One region of the Undibacterium sp. GW821-FHT11H02 genome, then DNA from elsewhere that is predicted to be linked to it. Evidence: riboswitches for the same ligand, from Rfam matches in the RefSeq annotation. Region 1 holds a riboswitch; the other holds the start of a gene.

Evidence for each region. Region 1 has a riboswitch for thiamine pyrophosphate ahead of AC1RR2_RS06160 (TonB-dependent siderophore receptor). Riboswitches for the same ligand answer to the same signal wherever they lie in the genome.
Region 2: linked by a shared signal. The riboswitch ahead of thiC (phosphomethylpyrimidine synthase ThiC) and the one ahead of AC1RR2_RS06160 (TonB-dependent siderophore receptor) in region 1 are both predicted to bind thiamine pyrophosphate.

Annotation. Positions count from the first base shown of each region.
Region 1 is NZ_JBXARG010000004.1:199,045-206,981, reverse strand. Features, by position in the region: gene AC1RR2_RS06180 (AI-2E family transporter) at 1-1,147, opposite strand, end outside; gene AC1RR2_RS06175 (DUF3309 domain-containing protein) at 1,194-1,352, opposite strand; tRNA gene AC1RR2_RS06170 (tRNA-Asn) at 1,569-1,644, shown strand; tRNA gene AC1RR2_RS06165 (tRNA-Asn) at 1,709-1,784, shown strand; TPP riboswitch at 1,897-1,994, shown strand; gene AC1RR2_RS06160 (TonB-dependent siderophore receptor) at 2,052-4,178, shown strand; gene iscR (Fe-S cluster assembly transcriptional regulator IscR) at 4,366-4,848, shown strand; gene AC1RR2_RS06150 (IscS subfamily cysteine desulfurase) at 4,864-6,132, shown strand; gene iscU (Fe-S cluster assembly scaffold IscU) at 6,312-6,698, shown strand; gene iscA (iron-sulfur cluster assembly protein IscA) at 6,748-7,071, shown strand; gene hscB (Fe-S protein assembly co-chaperone HscB) at 7,096-7,599, shown strand; gene hscA (Fe-S protein assembly chaperone HscA) at 7,703-7,937, shown strand, end outside.
Region 2 is NZ_JBXARG010000002.1:364,081-372,017, reverse strand. Features, by position in the region: gene AC1RR2_RS03920 (endonuclease domain-containing protein) at 125-496, opposite strand; gene thiS (sulfur carrier protein ThiS) at 502-702, opposite strand; gene thiC (phosphomethylpyrimidine synthase ThiC) at 723-2,636, opposite strand; TPP riboswitch at 2,720-2,821, opposite strand; gene AC1RR2_RS03905 (tetratricopeptide repeat-containing diguanylate cyclase) at 3,019-5,151, opposite strand; gene AC1RR2_RS03900 (valine--tRNA ligase) at 5,711-7,937, shown strand, end outside.

The DNA of each region.
Region 1 (7,937 bases):
CTATCACCTTCAAAATCACAATCATAGGCACACCAAGCAACATCCCCCAGACACCCCATAACCATGCCCCAAATAAGAGACTAACAAATACCGCGACAGAATTCATTTTGGCAATACGACCTGTCATCCATGTCGTAACCACAGTGCCTATCAAGCTGGCAATTCCTATGGTCAAACCTGCGACTAACAAGAGCATTTGCAAAGACTCAAACTGCAAAAATGCGGCTAGACCTATTACTGCCGTTGCGATTAGAGAGCCGAAGTAAGGCATGATATGAAGCAAACCTGCAGCAACCGCCCAAGCACCGGCATTTTCCACGCCGATTAAGTGCAACATCAGCCACATACAAAGAGCCAACATGACATTGGTTACCAAAAGCATGAACATATAATTTTGAATCGAGGTATTAATCTCATCCAAAATATGTACGGTAATCTTTTTTTGATGCAAAGAAGGACCGGTCAGCTTCACTAACTTACGTTTGAATGTATCACCGGATAACAAGAGAAAAAACACCAAGAAGATCACCATTGTCGCTTGTCCGACAAACCCCAACATACCAAGCGATCCTGCCCACACCCAATCAATTACCTTAAAACCAGCAATCTCAGCGGCAACCACTTTCTTTGCGGGACGAACAGAGCTTGAACCAGAATTTGCGGCACGAACGATTTCGGTGGCGGCACTTTGCATTTGCTCTATTGCACCGGGTTGCCCATTGGGCGTCGTTTCGATCAGGCGAGATAACTTGTGACTAGCTTCAGGTAAGGCTTCAATAATCGATACAAACTGACCTTGCAAAGCAATAGCGATACCGATTCCACTCGATAACAATGCTAGAGTCACCAATACCGTACTCAACATGCGCGGCATTTTCAGTGCTTGCAAGGCCCTCACTAATGGGTTAATCGTATAGGCTATAAAAATTGCCAAAATGAGCGGAACCAAAAATTTCTGCGCCCATTGCAGAGCAAATACGAACGTAATACTCGCGATTAGACCCAATGCCAATCCACGCGCATTCACATGAATTGGTAAAGTCGCAGGTGTTTTTTCCGAAGTCAAAGCCGTGCTAGCTTTCTCAGCATCTGAAACCGAATTACCATTTTCACTGATTACGGCCTCTACCGCTAATATGGGTAACATAAGCTTTTCATCTATTTCTGTTTACACGTTGTGATTGGCTTCGCACCTAGATACGCCCCATCAACAACAAAATCAACAAAATGATAAAAACCAAACCCAATCCACCACTAGGACCATAGCCCCAGCTACGACTATGCGGCCATCTTGGAAATGCACCGACCAACATTAGGATCAAAACAATTAATAAAATAGTGACAATACTCACGGTAATTTCCTTCACAAAAGTAAATACAGCCACATTAAAACTGGAATAGAGATTGTGGTCAGTGCCTTACCGCACACAAGGCTTGCATTCAAGCGTATTTGATATTTAGCAGCCAAGCTGCACCGATTCACTGACTCAAGATTCAAGAGAAAATGGCCATTTTCCGCAAAAACTTTTGACAAGTTTAGGAAAGCTCCCTATAATGTTTGTCTCTGTTCCTTGATAGCTCAGTTGGTAGAGCGACGGACTGTTAATCCGCAGGTCCCTGGTTCGAGTCCAGGTCGAGGAGCCACAGAATTTTGTAGCTCTAGAAATAGAGATGTAGTGCAATAAAAGTTTAGAAGCGAACCTTCTATTCCTTGATAGCTCAGTTGGTAGAGCGACGGACTGTTAATCCGCAGGTCCCTGGTTCGAGTCCAGGTCGAGGAGCCAATTTAAAAAGCCTTGTAGAAATACAAGGCTTTTTTCGTTTCCGCAGAATCATTACACAATCACCGCACACGCTCTTTCACAAAGCCCTCAAAGCGGTTTTATGTTAAAGTCTCGCCTTCGCTAGGGGTCCTGCGCATTTAATCGCGGGTGAGATAGTCCCTTGAACCTGATCTGGATAATGCCAGCGAAGGGAAGCGCAAGATGACTCCACTCATCCGCCCTCTTTTGCTTGGCTCGCCCAGACACAACCAAGTAGAAGAGCACATCATGTCAAATTCACGTTTTCGCTTAAGCCTAATTGTCATCGCAATTGCACAGGCATTTACTATTTCCTCAGTGGCCTACGCCCAAAGCAAACAGCAAGCTTTACAAGAAGTAGTAGTCAGCGGCAGTCGCAGCGGAAAAACCGAAACAAGTAAAGTCGGCGGCTTTATTGAAACTGCTTTGCAAGATACTCCACTCTCAATCACCACTTTCTCCGCAAGTCAATTGCAAGATTTGCGAATCCGCCAAACCACCGATGCAATGAAATTTGATGCCAGCGTGAATGAGGCTTACAACGCCATCGGTTATGCGGAACAATTTTCAATTCGCGGCTTTGCGCTCGACAATTCATCCAGCTATCGCAAAGATGGCTTTGCAATTCCGGGTGATGCCTCCATTCCCCTGGAAAACAAAGAACGCCTGGAAATCTTAAAAGGCATCAGCGGCTTGCAAGCAGGCTTCACCACACCTGGTGGCATCTTAAATTATGTAACGAAACGCCCTAGCAATACTGTATTACGCACTATCACTTTAGAAGCGAGCGAACGCGGCACTTTATATGGCGCAATCGATCTCGGCGGCAAATCCGATGACAAACAATTTGGTTATCGCATCAACGCGGCTGGTGAAAAATTACGCTCTTACGTCAAAGGCGCAGACGGTGAGCGTCAATTCGTATCCGCTGCATTTGACTGGCAAATCAGTCCACAAGCTCTATTCCAGATTGATCTCGACCATCAACACAAATCGCAATTATCCGTGCCGGGATTTCAATTATTTAATGGCACCGATCTGCCACGCGACATCGCTGCCGACTTGATGCTGAACGACCAAAAATGGGCAAAGCCCGTTGACACAACCAACCGCAACATCGGCCTGCGCTTTGAATATCAACTAGACAGCAATTGGACGGCAAGCATCTCCAGTAACCATCATGAATTCAAGCGCGATGATTACACCGCGTTTCCCTATGGTTGTGGCGCGCAAGATCTATATCCAGGCTATTGCGTCAATGGCGATTACGATGTGTACGACTATCGCAGCCTGAACGAGTCCAAATCATTACGTGGCGCACAAGCCCTACTCAATGGCAAATTCAGCACTGGCGATGTGCAACATAAACTAGCTATAGGCTTGAGCAACTCTCAACGCCGCGACTACTTTGGTGACTATGTGTACGATTACGCGGGCAGCAGTAACTTGTTTCGCCCAGTCGCAGTATCTCCATCAAGCAAGAAGACAGGATCGGTTTCTTTACGCCGCACCGATAAAGAAACTTCACTCTTCGCACAAGACATTATTAGCTTAAATAGTCAACTCGACCTGCACGCAGGCTTACGCCATCTGAAGGTAGACCGCATGCAAGCAGGCAGCCCCGAATTTGAACAAAGCTACAATCTGCCGAACCTGGCATTGGTATTTAAGCTTGACAATGCCATCAGCACCTATGTCAGCGCCAGCGAAGGCTTGGAACACGGCGGCGTAGCACCATTTGGCACCAAGAATGAAAACCGCATGCTCGACGCAGGGAAATCCAAGCAAGTGGAAGTTGGCTTCAAAGCTGCACTAGACCGTGACTTCAATGTTTCTGGCGCACTATTCCGCATCACCAAACCGCTCGAGTACACCAATGCAGCAAACATGTTCGTCAGTGCGGGTGAAGCAGAACATCGCGGACTGGAGTTATCAGCGCAAGGCAATTTAAGCAAAGACTGGACACTTGGCGCCAGCGCTACAGCAATTAATGCGGTTCAAAATAATACAGGTGATACGACAATTGAAGGCAAACGTGTGACGAATGTGCCGAATTTTAAATCCACGATCTACTTTGACTACACCCCAATATTGCTGCATGCAATTCAGCATGGATTTCATATCACTGGTTCCTGGCAATACTCAGGCAGCAAATCGTTTAGCCCAGACAATAAAATCACCGTACCAAGTTATAACGTGATAAATCTTGGTACACGTTATACGACACAACTGAATGGCGTCGTCAGCACCTTCCGATTCGATATCAACAATGCTTTCAATAAATTCTATTGGCGTGATGTAACGCAAAGTTTGGGTGGCTATTTGTTCCCAGGCGCACCGCGTACTTATAAAATCTCGGCACAATTCGACTTCTAAGCGATATTTCTCATAGAGGCGAGCCAACAAGTTCGCCTCCCCCTCCCGCACAGCCCTTCACTTTTGCAAAAACAGGCAGTACCTGACAAGATTACTCAAGTTTGCTATACTTGAGTCAAATGCTCAGGATTAAAGTTTATTCATGACTTTTGCCCCGCATCACTAAACAAGTTTGGAGTATTGACTCATGCGTCTAACCACTAAAGGCCGATTTGCTGTTACAGCCATGATCGATCTTGCCTTACGTCAAGACAATGGACCGGTCACGCTGGCGGGCATTAGCCAACGCCAGGATATTTCCTTATCGTATCTTGAACAGTTATTCGGCAAGCTGCGTCGCCATGAAATCGTCGAATCCGTACGCGGGCCCGGCGGTGGTTATAATCTAGCCCGCAAAGCGCAAAATGTAACGGTGGCTGACATTATCATCGCAGTCGACGAACCACTCGATGCGACTCAATGCGGCAGCAAAGGCAATTGCCATGGCAGTGACCATGACAATGGCATTCACTGTATGACACATGATTTGTGGGCCACGCTGAACGCCAAAATGGTCGATTATTTAGACTCTGTTTCTCTGCAAGACTTGGTCAATCAACAAAAACAAAAAGCCCAAGATAAACCTATTGTTATCGTTCGTCACGGACACGCCGAACGCACTATTTCCTAAAATTTGGAGTTTTGAATGACTGCCGCAACTACAACTGTACCATTGACAAAAACTTTGATCGACACGCTGAAAGCACCGCATTTTCCGATTTACATGGATTATTCAGCGACGACTCCAGTTGATCCGCGCGTTGCCGACGTGATGATTCCTTATTTGCGCTCGCAGTTTGGCAATCCAGCTTCACGTAGTCATGCGTATGGCTGGGATGCCGAAGCAGCGGTCGAAGCAGCACGTGGTCATGTTGCAGCCTTAGTCAATGCAGATTCCCGTGAAATCATCTGGACTTCCGGCGCGACAGAAAGTAACAACCTCGCCTTAAAAGGTGCTGCCCAGTTTTACAAAGGCAAAGGCAAACACATCATTACGGTCAAGACTGAACACAAGGCAGTGTTAGACACTGTACGTGAATTGGAGCGTCAAGGTTTTGAAGCAACTTACTTGCAACCGCAAGACAATGGTTTGATCACGCTCGATCAATTAAAAGAAGCGATCCGCCCTGATACGATATTAGTCTCCGTCATGTGGGTGAATAATGAAATCGGCGTGATTCAACCTATCGCCGAAATCGGTGAATTGTGCCGTGAAAAAGGCATCATTTTCCATTCAGATGCGGCACAAGCAACAGGCAAAGTGGAGATCGATCTGGAAAAAGTCAAAGTTGATTTAGTCTCTTTCTCCGCGCATAAATCCTATGGTCCAAAAGGCGTGGGCGCCTTGTATGTACGTCGCAAACCACGCGTGCGTTTAGAAGCGCAAATGCACGGTGGTGGTCATGAGCGCGGCTTGCGCTCAGGTACTTTGGCAACACATCAAATCGCTGGCATGGGAGAAGCCTTCCGTATCGCGAAAGAAGAAATGGCTAACGAATTGGCACACATTCGTACTATGCGTGATCGTCTTGCAAAAGGTTTAAACGAGATCGAAGAAACGTACATCAATGGCGATATGGATCACCGCGTTCCACATAATTTGAATGTGAGTTTTAACTATGTCGAAGGCGAATCTTTAATCATGGCGATTAAAGATATTGCAGTATCTTCGGGCTCAGCTTGTACGTCTGCAAGTTTGGAACCGTCTTACGTTTTACGTGCTTTGGGTCGCAGTGATGAATTAGCGCATAGCTCGATTCGTTTCACCATCGGTCGCTTTACTACCGAAGAAGATATTGATTTCACCATAGAACTCTTGAAATCCAAAGTCGGCAAATTGCGCGAATTGTCTCCGCTTTGGGACATGTACAAAGACGGTATCGACATCTCAACCATACAATGGGCAGCACATTAATGAACGCCACTACAAATCCAATTTTTGGGCGCATATCTGCGTTGCAAATCCTCGCAATACCGACTTATTGCTGCGGTTTGCGCCTTGATCTGCATCCCAACAATTGAATTTTTAGCGGATTCATCTTGAACTCAAAATGAAGTAAAGAATTAGCTTCGCTTACAAAAGGAATTTTTATCATGGCATATTCAGAAAAAGTATTGGATCACTACGAGAATCCACGTAACGTTGGCGCGTTTGAAAAAGGTGATGACTCTGTCGGTACTGGCATGGTCGGCGCACCTGCTTGCGGCGACGTCATGAAATTGCAAATCAAAGTTGGTGCTGATGGCGTAATTCAAGATGCCAAGTTTAAAACTTATGGCTGCGGCTCTGCGATTGCGTCATCTTCTTTGGTCACTGAGTGGGTTAAAGGTAAAACTTTAGATCAAGCTTTGAGCATCAAGAACACAGAAATTGCGGAAGAATTGGCGCTGCCACCGGTCAAAATCCACTGCTCAATTTTGGCAGAAGATGCGATCAAAGCGGCTGTACTTGATTACAAAAACAAGCATAGCGCTGAATAATTTTATTCAACTTATTTTTCGCGCAGTTTTAGCGCAATTTGGATAGATCATGGCGATTACTCTGACAGAAAAAGCAGCAAAACACGTGATCCGTTATATGGAACGTCGCGGCAAAGGCATAGGCTTGCGCTTCGGCGTCCGTACAACGGGTTGCTCTGGCATGGCGTATAAATTGGAATATGTGGACGAAGTCGGCGCCGAAGATCAAATCTTCGAAACCCACGGCGTAAAAGTGTTCGTCGATCCTAAGAGCCTGCCTTACATTGATGGCACAGAGCTGGACTTCGCACGTGAAGGCTTGAACGAAGGCTTTAAATTCTACAACCCAAACGTCAAAGACGAGTGCGGCTGTGGCGAGAGCTTCCGTATTTAAGGCACTATCTTCACATTCATGACTATGCAGAATCATTTCGCTCTGTTCAATTTACCAACCAGCTTCGAACTAGACCGTGCGCAACTCGATACCGCGTATCGCGAAGTGCAGTCTACCGTTCATCCGGATAAATTCGTACAAGCGGGCGATGCAGAAAAGCGGGTGGCGATGCAATGGGCGACGCAGGCCAATGAAGCGTATCAGACCTTAAAAGATCCACTCAAACGTGCGACCTATCTGTGTCATTTGAACGGCGTTGATTTGCAGACTGAATCAAACACCAGCATGCCTGCGAGTTTCTTAATGCAGCAAATGGAATGGCGCGAAGCTTTTGACGATGCTCGGCACAGCAACAATATGACAGTGATGCTCCAGCTAGAAAAAGAAGTACAAGCGGGTTTAAAAGCACAAACGGCAAATGCCGGTGTTGCGATTGCTAGCGGTAATTTTCAAGCAGCTGCGCAAGATATTCGCGCTTGTTTATTTTTAGAAAAATTTCTGGCTGATATTGCTGCCTTTGATGATTAAATAATTCATCGCTGATTCTTTGTAATTCTTTCGTAAGCTTCAGCCCAATAGCAACCAACTAATAATAACCGACGACCTACAGCGTCACCCTCACGACAAAATTATGGCATTACTGCAAATTTCAGAACCCGGCATGTCCACTGCCCCGCACCAACATCGTTTGGCGGTCGGCATTGATTTAGGAACGACCAATTCCTTAGTTGCCACCGTGCGCAATAGTATTCCTGAAATTCTCAATGATGAGGAAGGCCGCTCATTACTACCGTCGGTAGTAAGATATTTACCGAATGGTCATGCGCATATCGGTTTCAAAGCACAAGCAGAGCAAACAACAGATC
Region 2 (7,937 bases), on a different contig from region 1:
AAACCCATCCCCACCCTAACCCTCCCCTTGAAGGGGAGGGAATGTTCATCGCACAAAGCACCTATTTAGGACCGGGATACTCCTTCCCCTTCAAGTGGAAGGCTGGGATGGGGATGGGTTTCTCTCAAGGTCGCTTAAATTCCTTCCTTCTGATTTCTACCTGCCGATAAATTTCTTCCACCACACTCTCTAGTTCTTCTACAACCTGATTATTCCAAAAACGGAGAACAACATAGTCAGCATCATTTAGGCGCTTCGTTCTCTGGTTATCATAAGGAATTGCATCTGCGTGCTGTGCTCCGTCTAATTCAACAACTAACTTCCACTCCAAACACACAAAATCCAAAACATAATTTAGAAAAGGATGCTGCCTTCGAAATTTCACTCCCAATTGTTCGCGGCGCAATCGCGCCCACAACAAATGTTCAACGTCTGTCATATCTCTACGCAACAAACGTGCATTCGCAGTGATGTGTGAATTGGAAGAGCTACGCATTGGAGTTATCCACCACCAATCGCCCGCACCACATCCACCTGATCACCCGCCTGCAAGGTATGTTGCTGCCAAAGCGTGCGGCGTATCACTTGACGATTGACCGCAACCGCAATCGCCAGATTCCCTAATTGCAGTTCCGTGATCAGACTATGTAAATCAGTTTCTGACGATAAAACACGTGGCTCGCCATTGAGCTGAATTTTCATCACAGTTTCCATCGCATCACCTAGGATTTTTTGTAGATTTCTGCGCCGGATTTCACAAACTCGATGGCTTTGACTTCCATGCCTTTTTTTAAAGCATCGATTTCGCTGATACCTTGTGTCGCTGCATAGTCACGTACTTCCTGTGTAATCTTCATAGAACAAAAATGTGGGCCGCACATGGAGCAGAAATGGGCGACTTTGGCAGAATCTTTAGGTAGCGTTTCGTCATGAAATTCACGGGCTTTGTCTGGATCTAAACCGATATTAAATTGGTCTTCCCAACGGAATTCAAAACGGGCTTTCGATAAAGCGTTATCGCGGATTTGTGCGCCCGGATGCCCCTTCGCCAAATCTGCTGCATGCGCCGCAATTTTGTAAGTGATGATGCCGTCTTTGACATCGACTTTATTCGGCAAACCCAAATGTTCTTTCGGTGTGACGTAACACAGCATCGCTGTACCGTACCAACCAATTTGTGCCGCGCCTATACCGGAGGTGATGTGATCGTAACCCGGTGCGATGTCTGTCGTCAGCGGCCCCAACGTATAGAACGGCGCTTCATGGCATTGTTCTAATTGCAGATCCATATTCTCTTTAATCAGATGCATAGGCACATGACCTGGGCCTTCTATCATCACTTGCACATCATGTTCCCAAGCGATTTGCGTGAGTTCGCCCAGCGTCTTTAATTCACCGAGTTGTGCTTCATCATTGGCATCGTAAATCGAGCCTGGGCGCAAACCATCGCCTAATGAGAAGGACACATCATAGGCCTTCATGATCTGACAAATATCTTCGAAATGCTCGTACAAGAAGCTTTCTTTGTGATGGGCCAAGCACCATTTCGCCATGATCGATCCGCCGCGTGACACGATGCCCGTCATACGCTTTGCCGTCAGTGGTACATACTGCAAACGTACACCCGCGTGTATCGTGAAGTAGTCAACGCCCTGCTCGGCTTGTTCGATCAAGGTATCGCGGAAAATCTCCCAGGTCAGATCTTCGGCCTTACCATTGACTTTCTCCAGTGCCTGATAGATCGGCACCGTACCAATCGGCACTGGTGAATTGCGGATAATCCATTCACGGGTTTCGTGTATGTGTTTACCCGTCGACAGATCCATCACATTGTCGCCGCCCCAACGTATCGCCCAAGTCATTTTTTCGACTTCTTCACCGATAGATGAAGTCACCGCCGAGTTGCCGATATTCGCGTTGATTTTGACTAAGAAATTGCGACCGATAATCATAGGCTCAACTTCGGGATGATTAATATTCGCGGGAATAATCGCACGACCACGGGCGATTTCATCGCGTACAAATTCAGGTGTGATTTGCGCAGGGATCGAAGCCCCAAAAGATTGCCCCGGATGTTGACGCCCCATCATAGCAGCAAGTTTCTCGCCCATAGGACCGGAGTTTTTCAGATCCTCTAAATATTCTTGGCGTCGCATATTTTCGCGTATCGCCACATATTCCATTTCTGGTGTGACGATACCTAGTCGTGCGTAATGCATTTGCGTGACGTTTTTGCCTTGCAGTGCACGACGTGGTTTGCGTTGCAAGTTAAAGCGCAACTCATGCAACTTAGGATCGTGCAGGCGTTCGATGCCATATTCGGAACTCGGTCCAGCTAGTTCTTCGGTGTCATTACGTTCTGCGATCCATGTCCCGCGTACTGACGCTAAGCCAGAGCGGATATCGATCTTCACATCAGGATCAGTGTAAGGGCCTGAGGTGTCGTAGACATAAATCGGTGGATTTTTTTCCGCGCCGAACATTGCTGGTGTATCGGCTTGTGAAATTTCGCGCATAGGTACACGAATGTCAGGGCGACTACCCGTGACGTAAATCTTACGAGAATTAGGTAAGGCTTGAATAGCGGCTTGGTCGACCTTGGCGGTGGCGGACAAAAATTGTGGGTTAGCGTTCATTTGGCTCCTTTGCTTTATGGATGGCACGGAGCCAGCAAAGGAGTTTCCAAACTGGGCGATGGCTCACCTCAATTTGGGTGGCATCACGGTTTTGGCTGCTTCCCTTCGCTGGCATTATCCAGATCAGGTTCAAGGGTATTTCTCACCCGACAGATACAAACTTGTCAGGACCCCTAGCGTTTTACATCGTATTTTTTACTACTATCAACTTTTCACTACATCCCCAATGCGGGAATTGCCGGCGCATTATAGCCGTGAATTAGAAAAATAGAAAATTTCTACATCAACATTTCTAAACTCAAATTCAGCATCATTCAGCATCATTCAGCATCAAATTGCTTCACTTGGCTTCACTTAGATTCACATAATTTCAAAGGCAGCTTTAACTAGCTTGCTCTTGCACAGGACCTAACACTTCTATCACTTCCACCATATTCTGTTTGATGGCCGCTGCAAGATCGTGTGTCAAAGTGGTAATCGCTTCTTCATGTGCAACCAGCAGGCGCGACAAACCATAAGCTCGATTTCGGCCATGTGTTTTGCCAAGATACAGGGCCATATCGGCGATCTGCAATGCACGTTCCCAGTCACAGACATCCTCAGGCACATCCGAGAACGGTACTGAAATAAATCCAGCAGTGACCGTCACAGGGATACTCAAATCACCACAGCTAAATGGTGCATCACCAATAGCACGTAATACACGCTCTACCAGACTGGTAATTTGTTCCGGATTTGATTTAGGAGAAAAAATCAAAAATTCTTCACCACCCCAGCGCATCAGCATATCTTCATCGCGCACTGCATTACGCAAACGTGTCGCTACCTCTTTGAGCACAACGTCACCCACCGCATGCCCCCAAGTATCATTGATATGTTTGAAATGATCGATATCTAACAAAATCATGCAATCGGGATTTAAATGTCCTTCGCGTCTTTCGACCTCAACCCGACCCACGCGAGCTGCCATTAAGGCGATAAACGAACGACGATTATGCAAACCAGTAAGTGGATCGCGCACCGCATGAAATTCCAGTTGCATATTCACTTCCTGCAATTGTTCATTCAGTTTCTTACTGCGGCGATACAACATATAGATAAAGGCACCCGCCAGCAAGGCCACCAAAGAAGCGAGCAAAGCGACGATTTGCTGCAATCTGTGATTCTTGATATCAGCATCTTTCAGCGCATTATCTTTCGCCAAAATTTCTATCTGTTTTTTACGATGCTCGGCGTCAAATTGCTCTTGCAAGGCGGCGACGGCCTTGGTTCTATCTGATTGAAAAATTTCGTCACTGAGTTTTTGCTGTTCACGTGCCAAAGCGAGCGCTTCTTTGTACATACCTGCATTTTCGTACATCATGGAAAATTCACCGAGTATCATTTCCACATCGGAATTCGCATGAATTTTTCTAAAAAAATCTAAGCTTTGATTCACCAACTCCGCACCTTGCGCGACCTTGCCTTGCCCACCCAAAGCCAGTCCAAGATTAACTTTGGCGCCGGCTACACCCCATTTATCTTCTAAGACTTCTGATTTTGCGATTGCCTCTCGTGCATAATTTTCGGCACGCTTATAATCTTTTTTGATCAGATATTGATCGGCTATATTGAACAGCGCCGAGGCGACAGCGTAGGGTAAATTTTCTTCCTTACCAATTTTCAGTGCGGTCTCATATTCCTTGAGTGCTTCGTCATTGCGCTTCAAAATGCTCAAGGCGACACCGCGAGAGATAGAAATTTCTATGAAGGCTTTTGGCGCCACCTCGGCAGAAGAGATAGCCAGCGCTTGTGTCGTTGCGTCCAAGGCTTTTTCGGGGTCTTTCATTTGCAAATACAAATTAGCAATTGCGCCCCAAGTCGCCATGCGCGCCTGCACCTGACGACGCGGCAATTTCTCGGTCAACTTAAGCATTTCAAAATATTGCTTAAGTGCTTCATCAAATTTATTGGTATTACTGTAGAAGGCCGCCATCGTGTTGTGATAACGCATTTGCAGGCCTATGGCTGGCGATTTCATGACGCGCTCATGCAATTTTTCCAAATGAGCAAACGCTGCCGCGACGCCAGAAGTCTCAAAGATATTGAAGCTGTCAAAAATCTCTATCAGCAACAAGGCATCTTTATCCTGCATTTTTTTTGCCAGTGCGTCGAATTCGTCGACCGTTTCTTTTCCTAATTTACCTTTGCCCGCGTCGTAGTACAAACTACTCAAAATGCTTAAAGTCTCAAGGCGCACTTTTGGATCCGCATCGGCGGGAAGCTTCTTTTTGAATTCGATAAGCTGACGCAAACCTTCATCATTATTTTTGTCAGAAACCGATTGAATGGCATCGATCTGTGCCATTAATGTGGTGTTGTCGGCTCGCGCATCGGCAGATAAAAACCAGCAAGAGAAAGCGACAGCGAAAACGATTGCAAACACAATTTGCAATAAAGAATAATGTTTTAGATCATTTGGCACACTCAATTTTCTATTGTCTGGAGGAGCAGATAGAGTAAATAAGCGCTTCATGTGATCATCACCTCGTTCACGTTGCAATTGCGTGCACGAAAAACCTTGCTAAATCAATCAACGACCACCCGAAAATAGTCACCGATTGAGCTGGCGAATTGAATAACTAGCCGCGCTTTCGGAAATGTCTTAGCCTTTCGCATCTCGACCTTGACGAGCACCACTAAGTGCTGACATCAGGCGATGATTGCAAAATAAGCCCGTCTCCTAAGCCGTGCTAATCACGCATCTTTTTATTTTTTGTGCATAGAGATTACATCCTAACATTTCCCCTAGAGCATCATCATACTTTTTTAGAGCTGGGATCGAATATGCGACAGATTTAGAGGGCATACCCAATATATGCTTGCTAAATCAATATTTTCTTGATCAGAAAGTCTTGCGCACAGAGCTCATCAGTTACTGTTATCACAAAAAAAGGTCTAAAAATCCCGCGATAATTTCTGGCAAGCCCAATGCTCATTTATAATCAAAGGTTTCGCCGAATGACTAATGCATGCTCTCGCATCAGAGAGTACATTCAGTCGCTGGTCTTTAACTTCTATCGTCTGCCACTATCATGGAATTAGCCAAGTCTTTTGAACCCGCCAACATCGAATCCTTCTGGCGTACCGAATGGGAAAAGCGCGGATACTTCACCGCGTCTACCGATGAATCCAAACCTTCATTTAGTATTCAACTCCCACCACCCAACGTCACTGGCACTTTGCACATGGGTCACGCCTTCAACCAAACCATTATGGATGGCTTGACGCGTTACTACCGCATGCGTGGTTACAATACGGCATGGGTACCTGGCACAGATCACGCCGGTATCGCGACGCAAATCGTCGTTGAACGCCAACTCGATGCACAAAAGATTTCTCGTCACGATTTAGGCCGTGAAAAATTCTTAGAAAAAGTCTGGGAATGGAAAGAAAAATCCGGCTCCACCATCACTGGCCAAATGCGCCGCATGGGTGCCTCTGCCGATTGGAATCGTGAATACTTTACGATGGATGCAGAACGTTCCAAAGTGGTGACCGAAGTGTTCGTACGTTTGGTCGAACAAGGCTTAATTTATCGCGGCAAACGTTTGGTCAACTGGGACCCAGTCTTAGGTACCGCCGTATCTGATTTGGAAGTCGTATCCGAAGAAGAAGATGGATCGATGTGGCATATCCGTTATCCATTTTCAGATGGCAGTGGGCATCTCACGGTAGCAACCACACGTCCTGAAACCTTGTTGGGTGACGTGGCGGTTGCGGTTGATCCAACCGATGAGCGTTACACCGCTTTCGTGGGCAAGATGTTGAAACTGCCTTTGACTGATAGAGAAATTCCCGTCATCGCCGATAGCTATGTCGATAAAGAATTCGGCACTGGCTGCGTCAAGATCACACCAGCGCATGACTTCAACGATTACGCAGTTGGTCAACGTCATAACCTCGCCTTGATCAGCATCTTAACTTTAGATGCGAAGATCAACGAAAACGGCCCAGCCGCTTACCAAGGCATGGATCGCTTCGTCGCACGTAAGCAAATGGTCGCTGATCTCGATGCGCAAGGTTTGCTCGAATCTGTGAAGCCACACAAACTCATGGTGCCACGTGGCGACCGTACTAATGTCGTCATCGAGCCAATGCTGACCGACCAATGGTTTATGGCGATGAGCAAACCAGCTCCGGAAGGTACACATTTCCCAGGCAAATCGATTGCCGAAGTCGCACTAGAAAAAGTCGCGAATGGCGAAGTGAAGTTCGTACCAGAAAACTGGAGCACAACTTACAATCAATGGCTGAACAATATTCAAGACTGGTGTATCTCACGCCAACTCTGGTGGGGTCATCAGATCCCAGCATGGTATGGCGACAATGGTGAGATTTTCGTGGCACGCGACGAAGCCGAAGCAAAAGCAAAAGCCGCAGTCGCTGGTTACACAGGTGCATTGAACCGTGACAACGACGTGCTCGATACCTGGTTCTCTTCTGCCTTGGTTCCATTCTCCACGATGGGCTGGCCAGAATTGACAGTCGATAGCAAACTATTCTTGCCATCATCCGTCTTGGTCACCGGCTTTGACATCATCTTCTTCTGGGTAGCGCGCATGGTCATGATGACCGCGCACTTCACTGGCAAGGTGCCATTCCACACGGTGTACGTGCATGGCTTGGTGCGCGATTCCAGCGGCCAAAAAATGTCCAAGTCCAAAGGCAATACGCTAGACCCTATCGATTTGATCGACGGTATCACGGTTGACGAACTCGCGGCAAAACGCACTGTCGGCTTGATGAACCCAAAACAAGCAGCAAGCATAGACAAAGCCACGCGCAAAGAATTTGGTGATGGTATTCCAGCTTACGGCACAGACGCGCTGCGCTTCACGATGGCGAGCTATGCATCCTTAGGTCGCAACATCAACTTCGACTTGGGTCGCTGCGATGGCTATCGCAACTTCTGCAATAAATTGTGGAATGCAACGCGCTTTGTATTGATGAATACCGAAGGTCAAGATTGCGGTTTCACCGGCACAGCAACCGACAATGATCTAGCCTATTCACAAGCCGACAAATGGATCATCTCCACTTTGCAACGTACAGAAGCAGAATTAGAAAAAGGTTTCGCCGACTACCGCTTCGACAACATTGCCTCCGCTATCTACAAGTTTGTGTGGGATGAATACTGCGATTGGTATTTGGAAGTAGCGAAAGTCCAAGTACAACAAGGCACACCAGCACAACAACGTGCAACGCGTCGCACTTTGTTACGCGTGTTAGAAGTCACGCTGCGCATGGCACACCCAGTGA